Regions from separate parts of the Ornithinibacillus jepli genome, predicted to be linked through region 2. Evidence: predicted binding sites of a transcription regulator. Region 2 holds the regulator's gene; each other region holds the start of a gene.
The links. Region 2 encodes CtsR, which represses protease genes until heat stress. Its sites were predicted from a motif close to ATGGTCAATAAAGGTCAAACA; they were not measured.
Positions count from the first base shown of each region.

Region 1: a site for CtsR is predicted at 1,870-1,890, ahead of clpP (ATP-dependent Clp endopeptidase proteolytic subunit ClpP). Genes of this name have one in related genera too.
Region 3: a site for CtsR is predicted at 1,733-1,753, ahead of AB1K81_RS15545 (ATP-dependent Clp protease ATP-binding subunit). Genes of this name have one in related genera too.

Region 1 is NZ_JBFEGG010000003.1:377,217-380,506, forward strand. Features, by position in the region: gene whiA (DNA-binding protein WhiA) at 1-771, shown strand, start outside; gene AB1K81_RS13625 (HPr family phosphocarrier protein) at 878-1,132, shown strand; gene clpP (ATP-dependent Clp endopeptidase proteolytic subunit ClpP) at 1,218-1,805, opposite strand; tRNA gene AB1K81_RS13635 (tRNA-Arg) at 2,062-2,137, shown strand; gene AB1K81_RS13640 (hypothetical protein) at 2,494-2,709, shown strand; gene AB1K81_RS13645 (ImmA/IrrE family metallo-endopeptidase) at 3,055-3,290, opposite strand, start outside.
Region 2 is NZ_JBFEGG010000009.1:50-3,339, reverse strand. Features, by position in the region: gene clpC (ATP-dependent protease ATP-binding subunit ClpC) at 1-83, opposite strand, end outside; gene mcsB (protein-arginine kinase McsB) at 100-1,164, opposite strand; gene mcsA (protein-arginine kinase activator protein McsA) at 1,139-1,705, opposite strand; gene AB1K81_RS17925 (CtsR family transcriptional regulator) at 1,743-2,204, opposite strand; gene AB1K81_RS17920 (MgtC/SapB family protein) at 2,436-3,131, opposite strand.
Region 3 is NZ_JBFEGG010000004.1:226,989-230,278, reverse strand. Features, by position in the region: gene AB1K81_RS15545 (ATP-dependent Clp protease ATP-binding subunit) at 1-1,652, opposite strand, end outside; gene mbcS (acyl-CoA synthetase MbcS) at 1,947-3,290, opposite strand, start outside.

The sequences.
Region 1 (3,290 bases), on a different contig from region 2:
TTAATTAAGGCTAGCTTTTCCCCAATTCCTGTTGAGCTATTAGTTCGGAAGAAAATGAAGCTTAAAAAAAATAATGTCTATATTGTCCGATTAAAGGAAGACGTCCATGAAATGCTAACGGAATTAGGGATTATGAAAGATTCCTATACATTCGTACGAAATATTTCCTCTCAATACTTAGAAAAAGAGTGCTGCAAGAAAGCGTATTTACGTGGAGCCTTTCTTGCTGGCGGTTCAATTAATAACCCAGAAACTTCTTCTTACCACCTGGAAATTTCTAATACGAATGAAGAACATAATGATGCATTAAGTGAACTGTTAAATTCCTTTGGGTTACGTGCAAGAGTATTGGAAAGGAAAAAGGGGTTTATCGTTTACATGAAAGAAGCGGAGAAAATTACCGAGTTCTTAAGTATTATTGGAGCGAATAATGCCCTTTTTAAATTTGAGGATGTACGAATTGTTCGAGATATGCGTAACTCTGTTAACAGATTAGTAAACTGTGAGACAGCTAATCTGAATAAAACGATTGGTGCTGCTTTCCGTCAAATTGAAAATATTAAATTGATTGAAAATACCGTTGGTCTAGAAGCGTTACCTGACAAGCTACGCGAGGTTGCGATATTACGTGTTCAGCACGAGGATGTATCGTTAAAAGAACTTGGCGAGCTAGTAAGTAGTGGTAAAATTTCTAAGTCGGGTATAAATCATCGATTAAAGAAAATAGATGAATTTGCAGAAAAAATTAAACAAGGTGAAATTTTGTCTTAACTTAATTGTCATTTAAAATATTCATGATATAATAGTGTATCATGAATATTTTTTTAATTATGCATCAATTTGGTTTTTGCTTAACATAGGGGAGGATGAGAAGAATATGGTGGAGAGAGTTGTTACAGTTGAGCTTGAGTCGGGGCTGCAGGCAAGACCTGCTGCACAGTTTGTGCAAGAAGCAAATCGATATGCTGCGCATTTATTTCTAGAGAAAGAGGGTAAACGAGTAAATGCAAAAAGCATTATGGGGTTAATGAGTCTGGCAATTACGACTGGGGAGTCCATTAAATTAATTGCTGACGGTTCTGATGAGGAAGTGGCACTAAATCACTTAGTATCATTTGTTAGCAAAAAGTAGTTTTTTAATTAACTTACTATGTGAAGTAGATAACATTATGAATGAAAATGAGGGTGAATCCATTCGGATCCACCCTCTCTTCTCATTATTCAGGCTTACGTTCTAACACTTTATCAATTAAACCATATTCTACTGCACCAGCAGCTGTCATGAAGTTATCACGTTCAGTATCACGATTAATTACTTCAATTGGTTGACCTGTACGTTCTGAAAGAATTTTGTTTAAGTTTTCTCTCATTTGAATGATACGTCTAGCATGGATCTCAATGTCAGTTGCTTGACCTTGAGTACCACCTAATGGTTGGTGAATCATTACTTCACTGTTCGGTAAAGCAAAACGTTTCCCCTTAGCACCAGCTGCAAGCAAGAAAGCACCCATTGATGCAGCCATACCTGTACAAATTGTAGATACATCAGATTTAATAAATTGCATTGTATCATAAATTGCCATACCAGCTGTAATGGATCCACCTGGTGAATTAATGTATAAAGAGATATCTTTCCCAGGATCTTCTGCTTCTAGGAAAAGTAATTGTGCAACGATTGAATTTGCAACATTATCATCAATTGCACTTCCTAACATAATGATTCTGTCTTTTAATAAACGGGAATAAATATCATATGCGCGTTCACCACGATTTGTTTGTTCAATAACTGTAGGTATTAAATTCATTGGAATTCCTCCTTAATCTTTTCTATGGATATATCCAATCTTTGGATAATTTCATCATATAACAATGGTCAATTAAGGTCAAACAAAAACGTTCGACTATTATTTCAAATTATGTATTAGGGAAAAATCATACTTTTCATGATGCCCTTTACCACAACGAAATAAACCTTTTCCAACTAAAATTACTTGTTAATTGTGTTCGCAAACGTTATAATAGCCTATGTGTCAGATTTTCTATTTGACCATCCTATATTGTGCGCCCATAGCTCAGCTGGATAGAGCACTGGTTTCCGGTACCAGGTTTGCCGGGGGTTCGAATCCCTCTGGGCGCGTCTTACAAAATTAATAGTAGCAAGGGATAGAGAGTGATTTCTTCCCTTGCTTTTTTTATCCAATTAGCCGTAGATAAAGAATTTTGTATATAATAGCTGCAATTTATTGTATTCCTGAAATAACATAAGAATACATGTCTACGTTTTTTTGTATTGAACTATACTCCAATCGTTCTTGAACTACTTTCGGAAGCACTCCAGTACCTAAAAAGGTGTGCCACTAGATTTCCATTTAACTCTGCAAAAATCATCTCCAAGCAAAAACTCAATTAAGCTTAATTTTTTCTGAATATGGGGTATACACGTTCTTGTTTTATGATATAATAGGAACAAATGTTCTGTGGGGGTGGTCTGTGATGAAAGGATTATTCTTACGTTCCATCGAAAATAAAGAGAAAATCATTATCTTTTATATGGACTCTAAAAGTCAAGTGACCCAAAGGTTTGTCCGTGTAATTAGCATGCGTGATGAATCTATTGTGGCTTTTTGCTATTGGCGTAAAAAGATTAGAACGTTTAAATTGGAGAATATCCTTTCAGCAGGACCAGTCAGAAAGAAATTGGGGGCATAATATGAATGAACTATCGAGGAAGTTTTAAATGGGCTGCAATGATGATGCGAGAGCACACTCAAATGTTAAACGAGATGTGGAAGCAGCAAATAACAAGGAACAGTTATAAAAATCAATTCTAGAAACATTTTCTTAAAACAAGTTGAATTTTTAACATTTGATTTTCTGAAGTATGGATTTCTGATTGTGATATTATTATTTATTCCTATCAAATTTGCCGCGGGTCTATTCCTCTGGGGGCATTTTACAAAATTAATAGTAGCAAGGGATAGAGAGTGATTTCTACCCTTGCTTTTTTATACAGAAAAGTGGGCAACTAACCAGATTTCAAACCTTACTTAAACGTTACATACTCAAACATATTTTTTCTCCCTCCAATATCATTTTACTCTGATACATTTCCAGCCTCCTGAGTGCAAAATCGAATTCAACATTAAATATGCTTATAATATCCGTAACCGTAGGTGTGTGTAGTTTTTCTAGCATAAAGGTTGGAACGCAAAAGTGATAGGCAAAATGATTCGCTTGCCATTCTTGAAGGTCCATAAAGGATTTTTTCATCGTTAGTTGGTTACCGAAGT
Region 2 (3,290 bases):
TTGTTGTGACCTAGACGTACGGCTTCTTCTTGTGATAAGGCTAAAACTTTCTGTGCTCTCTCAGTAAAACGTCCAAACATCATATAAGATTCCTCCTACCTATTCCTCAATTTGTAATCGTTCCCGGATTAAAGACGCTCTAAGTATATCTCTCTCTGAAGCTGTTAACGTCTTTTTTGCATAATGCTGCAAGAACCCTGGTTGTGTTAAAACCATCAGTTCATTAAGTATATTACGTGATACATTTTTAATGATTCCTAAGTCAATTCCTAATCGAACATTTGATAAACATCTCGCAGCTTCTTTTGATTCAATAATTCTACTATATTCCAATACGCCAAACGAACGGAAAATACGATCCTCTAGCTCGATACTAGATTGTTCTAAAATTCTAGTACGTGCTTTCCGTTCATGCTCAATTAATTGTTGAACAACACTCTCCAAATCTTCTATGATATGTTCTTCTGCTTTTCCGAGTGTAATTTGGTTGGAAATTTGGAAGATGTTACCTAACGCCTCACTACCTTCACCATAGATTCCTCTGACAACTAGTCCTAGTTGATTGATAGCTGGCATCATTCGATTTATCTGTTTCGTCATTGCAAGAGCTGGTAAATGCATCATCACAGATGCTCTCATCCCAGTACCAACATTAGTTGGGCAGCTTGTTAAGAAACCGCGTTTTTCATCAAATGCATAATTTACCTTTTCTTCTATCCAATCATCAAATTGTAATGCTTTATTTAATGCCTTCGTCAGTTGAAGACCTGGAAAATAAATTTGAATTCGAATATGATCCTCTTCATTTATCATGACGGAAACTTGCTCATTTTGCGAGATGAGCGCTGCCGCTGCACCTTCCTTTTTGGCAAGTAACGGACTGATGAGATGTTTTTCCACTAACACACTCTTTTCAATCGCAGTTAAATCCCGAATCGAAATAAATTCAAAGTTTTTATATTCTTCAAAAGACGTATGCTCATATTCCTGTTTAAAAAATTTGCGAATTTGGTCTAAATCTTTCTGATCGGCAATGATTGGAAATGGCATATCTGCAAAATTACGTGCTAAACGGATGCGACTACTTAGTACAATATCATGATCTGGACCTTGTTCACGCATCCAAGGACTAATAGCCTCATTCATGAAATGTTGAAGCGTCATTGTTATCACCCGTTTCTTTCCGATTAATCTTAGCATCTAATTCCTTAATTTTATCGCGTATTACAGCAGCTTGTTCAAACTCTTCGTTAATAATTAAATCCTGTAGTTCTGCTTTATAAGCAGCCAATTGTTTCTTAAGGTGTAAACTACCACCCTTACGTTTCGGAATCTTCCCTCTATGTTCCGTATTTCCACTATGGACTCGACGGAAAATTGGGTTAAGATTAGTAGAAAACGCATGATAGCACTCAACACATCCAAATTTACCGATTTGCTTAAACTCGGTAAAGGTCATTCCACATTTAGGACATGTGGTTTCCTTTTCCTTTTGCAAATGGGTACCAGGTGACCCGACAGGACCAGACTCAAAATTAAATAGCCCTGTTAAGAGATTATGAAGAGAATATCCTTCTTCTGGATAAGTCATGTACCCTTTTTCTTTTGCACAAACTTCACAAATTTGAATTTCCGTCTTATGTCCATTAATTACTTGTGTATAATGCAAAGTAGCTGGCCGTTGATGACATTCCTGACACTCCACTCTGTTTCCCCCTTATTAAAAGTATGAAACCAATTAATTATAAGTACTTTAAAGTTGTAAGCATGGAGGTTAAAATTCTTGCTCTTATTTCATCCCTTAATGGCAATTTAAATGCTAATGTATCCCTACTAATTCCATTAGCCATAATTTTGGCTTCTCTTTCGGTTATGATGTCTTCTTCTAAAAGTCGTTCTAATACATTCAAAGCCGCTTGCTGTGTTACTTGCGGATTAATAAGGTGAATAATTTCATCTATAAGTTCAGATTTATCTCGGTGCTTAACACGAATGATTCGAATATATCCTCCACCACCGCGTTTACTTTCCACAATATAACCCTTTTCCATGGTGAAACGTGTATTAATGACATAATTTATCTGTGATGGAACACATTGAAATCGATCTGCTATTTCACTACGTTTTATTTCAATAGCATCTTGCCCTTTTGCTTGTAAAACCTTTTTTAAATATTCTTCAATTACATCTGAAATATTGCTCATTTGATACCCTCCTAATTTCAGTGAGTAATCTTAAGTAAGTCCATCATCCTGACTTTGACTATCTTTGACTTTACTTATATTATACTTCAATTTTTATCAGATGCAACTATCATACAATTTCTATTGTAGACAAATTCATGAAAATCAAAACCATGTATGCTTCAATAAAATAATATTAAAAAACCTGCACACGTGTTCATAATGTACAGGTTTTCTAAGTCGCATGTAAATTTATCTTTCCGATACACTCTTTACCGCATCTATTCTAGATAAACTTTCAAACAGTTCTATTTTATTAAGATCTTCTTTTGATTCTACTTTGATAAAAATACTTTTTAAATCATTTTCCACTTTGATTACTTCCACTTGTCTCACTTTTAATTCCATTTCCTCTAATACAGAAACTACCTTATTAATTGCTAGCCCTGAATAGGATATAATTTCTAGAACTAACGAATTCTTTCCCCTCGTAAATAGCTTTTCAAAATTATTAAGGAAAACTAGGCTTAGTAAGATAATTAATGTAGTAAATACCGCAACAGCATACATACCAGCCCCAACAACAAGACCAAGACCAGCAACAGCCCAAATAGATGCAGCAGTTGTTAACCCTCTAATGGTTCCACCATACACCATAATGGTTCCTGCCCCTAAGAAACCTATCCCACTAATAACATAAGAAGGAATACGTGCAGGATCAAATCGAACATTATCGTACTTTTCAATATAAGCCTCAAAGCCATATAAAGATAAAAGCATCATTAAACACGCACCAACCCCAACTAAGATATGGGTCCTAAATCCAGCTGAATGGTTTTTTAGTTCGCGTTCAAATCCTATTAATCCTGATAATACTAGGGCAACAAGGACACGTACGATTATGAGGAGAAAATGGTCATCAATTAAGTTTTGAAAAAAAGCTTGCATTTTAGATCTCCTCCTTTTACTTATTTCTATATTATCAGTTTAGTACGTTTATTTGTAAATATGATTTTTAATTCATTTTCTAATATACAAAAAAACCAAAAGATGATTATCTCATCTCTTGGTTTTACTTTTTGCCTGGCAACGTCCTACTCTCACAGG
Region 3 (3,290 bases), on a different contig from region 2:
ATAATTTGCAAGAACATGTTTTGCACATCTGGGTGTGCTTTTTCAATTTCATCTAGGAGGATGATGGAATATGGACTACGACGAACACGTTCTGTTAATTGACCAGCTTCATCATGACCAATATATCCTGGAGGTGCTCCGATTATTTTAGATACAGAGTGTTTTTCCATATACTCACTCATATCCAGACGAATCATCGCGTCTCTCGTACCAAACAGTTCTTCCGCAAGTGCTTTTGTAAGCTCTGTTTTACCTACACCAGTCGGACCTACAAATAAGAATGATCCGATTGGGCGAACTTTAGATTTAAGTCCAGCTCGACTTCTGCGGATTGCTTTTGCCACTTTATCAACCGCTTCATCTTGACCAATTACTTTTTTACGAAGGTTCACACCAATATTTTTCATTTTCACTTGTTCATCTGATTGTAGTTTTGTTACAGGAATCCCTGTCTTTTCTTCTACAATTAGTTGAATATCTGAAATATCTACATCAATCACTTGTTCTTCGCCTTTTGCTTTTTCCAGTTGCTTTTGTAATTGGATTTCTTGGTAGCGTAAGTTTGCTGCGCGTTCATAATCTTCTTGCTCTGCTGCAGCTTCCTTTTCTTTTATGATTTCATCAATTCGTTGTTGGATCGAGCTGGAATCATTTTGATAATTTGCTAGGTTCAAACGTGACCCAACTTCATCCATTAAATCAATCGCTTTGTCTGGTAAGAAACGGTCTTGAATATAACGTGCAGATAATGTTACAAATGCACGGACTGCTTCATCAGAATAGCGTACTTCATGGAATTTTTCGTAACGATCCTTAATTCCATTTAGAATTTGAATTGCTTCTTCTACTGATGGTTCTTTCACAATAATCGGTTGGAAACGTCGTTCAAGCGCTGCATCCTTTTCAATTTTGCGATATTCTTTTAATGTAGTCGCACCGATAATTTGTAATTCACCACGGGCTAAAGCTGGTTTTAAAATATTCCCAGCATCCATTTGAGAACCTTCTGCAGTTCCAGCACCTACTACCTGGTGAATTTCATCTATGAAAAGAATGGTTTCTTTTCGTTCTTGAAGTTCTTTAATTAATTGTTTCATACGTTCTTCAAACTGACCACGAACACCTGTATTTGCTACTAAAGAAGCAACATCTAAAATATATACTTCTTTGTTGATTAATTTTGCAGGGACTTGACCTTCTACGATTTTTAAAGCTAGTCCTTCTGCAATTGCTGTTTTACCTACGCCGGGTTCACCAATTAAAACAGGGTTATTTTTATTTCTTCTATTCAATGTTTCGATTACTCGTTTAACTTCTTGGTCACGACCAATTACTGGGTCTATTTCCCCACTACGAGCAGCATCGGTTAAGTTTCTCCCTAGTTGGTCAAGTAAACCATTTCGTTTAGCTCTTCTTTGTTTTGTCTTTGTCGATGTATTTGAATATGCTGAACCATTATTTTGGAAAAAGTTATCCTGATATGCGTCATCTTCTTCTCCAAATGGGTTAGAGAATAATCCATTTGCATTCATCATATTTTCTTGGATTTCACGGAAACATGAATTGCAAAGGTGCATATGCATCTTTTCATGATTCATTTGCATCGCCATATTAATGTTCGCTTCATTCACACCACATTTTTGACATTTCATTTTCCATTCCTCCTAATGTTTAAGTATCAAGAATAAATCAAATTTGACTTTGACTATCTTTGACCTTGTGATTTTATTATACTCTGACCTTTTTTGACTTTCAAGTGTTTTGAACTAATATTTTATTAAACATGAAAGAGATGCTTGTTCATATCACTTTTTTATTTGGAGAAAATATATATTGCTGGAGTTTATCGTCATTCTTATCACGTACAGTTTTCTTTATTTACCAAAAAGCACGTTGATTCCTTACAATACAAAGAAAAAGCAACCAAATGGCTGCTTTTAAATAACTTATTGAGATACTTTCCTATCTAATTCTTTCTTCCTTAGCTCCACCCGTCTAATCTTGCCGGAGATTGTTTTCGGTAATTCTTTAATAAATTCAATTTCTCTAGGGTATTTGTAAGGTGCGGTTGAGTTTTTGACATGTTCTTGTAATTCCTTTACTAGATCTTCCTCATCACCTTTAACTTTATCTTTAAGAACTACGAAAGCTTTTACGATACTACCACGAACTTCATCTGGACTAGCTACTACTGCACATTCCTGTACATATGGATGTTTTACCAAAGCGTCTTCCACTTCAAATGGTCCGATTGTATAGCCTGAGCTAATAATAATGTCATCACTTCTACCTTCAAACCAGAAGTAGCCATCTTCATCTTTACGAGCTTGGTCGCCTGTTATATAAAAATCTCCTCGGCGTGAAGCATTCGTCCGTGCTGGATCTTTATAATATTCCTTAAATAAAGCTGGGCTGTTTAACCTAACTGCGATATCACCAACTTCATTTACACCAACAGGTTCTCCAAACTCATTAATGATTTCAACATCATTGCCTGGAGTTGGTTTTCCCATCGATCCTGGTTTTACTTCCATGTTCTTCATAACGCCAAGTAATAACGTGTTTTCTGTTTGACCATACCCATCTCTTACAGTTACATTGAAATACTTTCGGAACGTATTAATGACTTCAACGTTTAACGGTTCCCCTGCAGAAACAGCACTTTGCAGATGGGAAAGCTTATATTTACTTAAATCATCTACCTTTGCCATTAAGCGATATTCTGTCGGTGTACAGCATAATACATTAATTTCATTTTCTTCTAGTAAGCTTAAATATTTCTCTGCATTGAATCGCCCATTATAAACAAATCCAGTTGCACCCATACCAAGTACAGATAAAAACGGACTCCAAATCCACTTCTGCCATCCAGGACCTGCTGTTGCCCATACCTTGTCTCCAGCTTTAACACATAACCAATTCTCTGGAGCGGTTTGAAGATGAGCAAAACCCCATCCGTGCGTGTGGACGACTCCTTTAGGATTACCTGTTGTACCAGATGTATAGGAAATAAAGGCAATATCATCACGATTAGTATCTGCTATCGCTAACTTACTCGATGTATCTTCCATTAAACCATCTAAAAATAACCAGTCATCTACTGGCTTACCGACTGCAAATTTAAGTAGAGAATCATATTCTTCAAGGTCTTTATATGTTTCAGTAAAACTATAATAACTTACAACTCCGTTTACTTCCCCATGACTAATACGGTATTGTAAATCCTTTGTCTTCAGCATTTCTGAACTAGGAATAACAACAATTCCCGTTTTTAATGCAGCAATATAAAC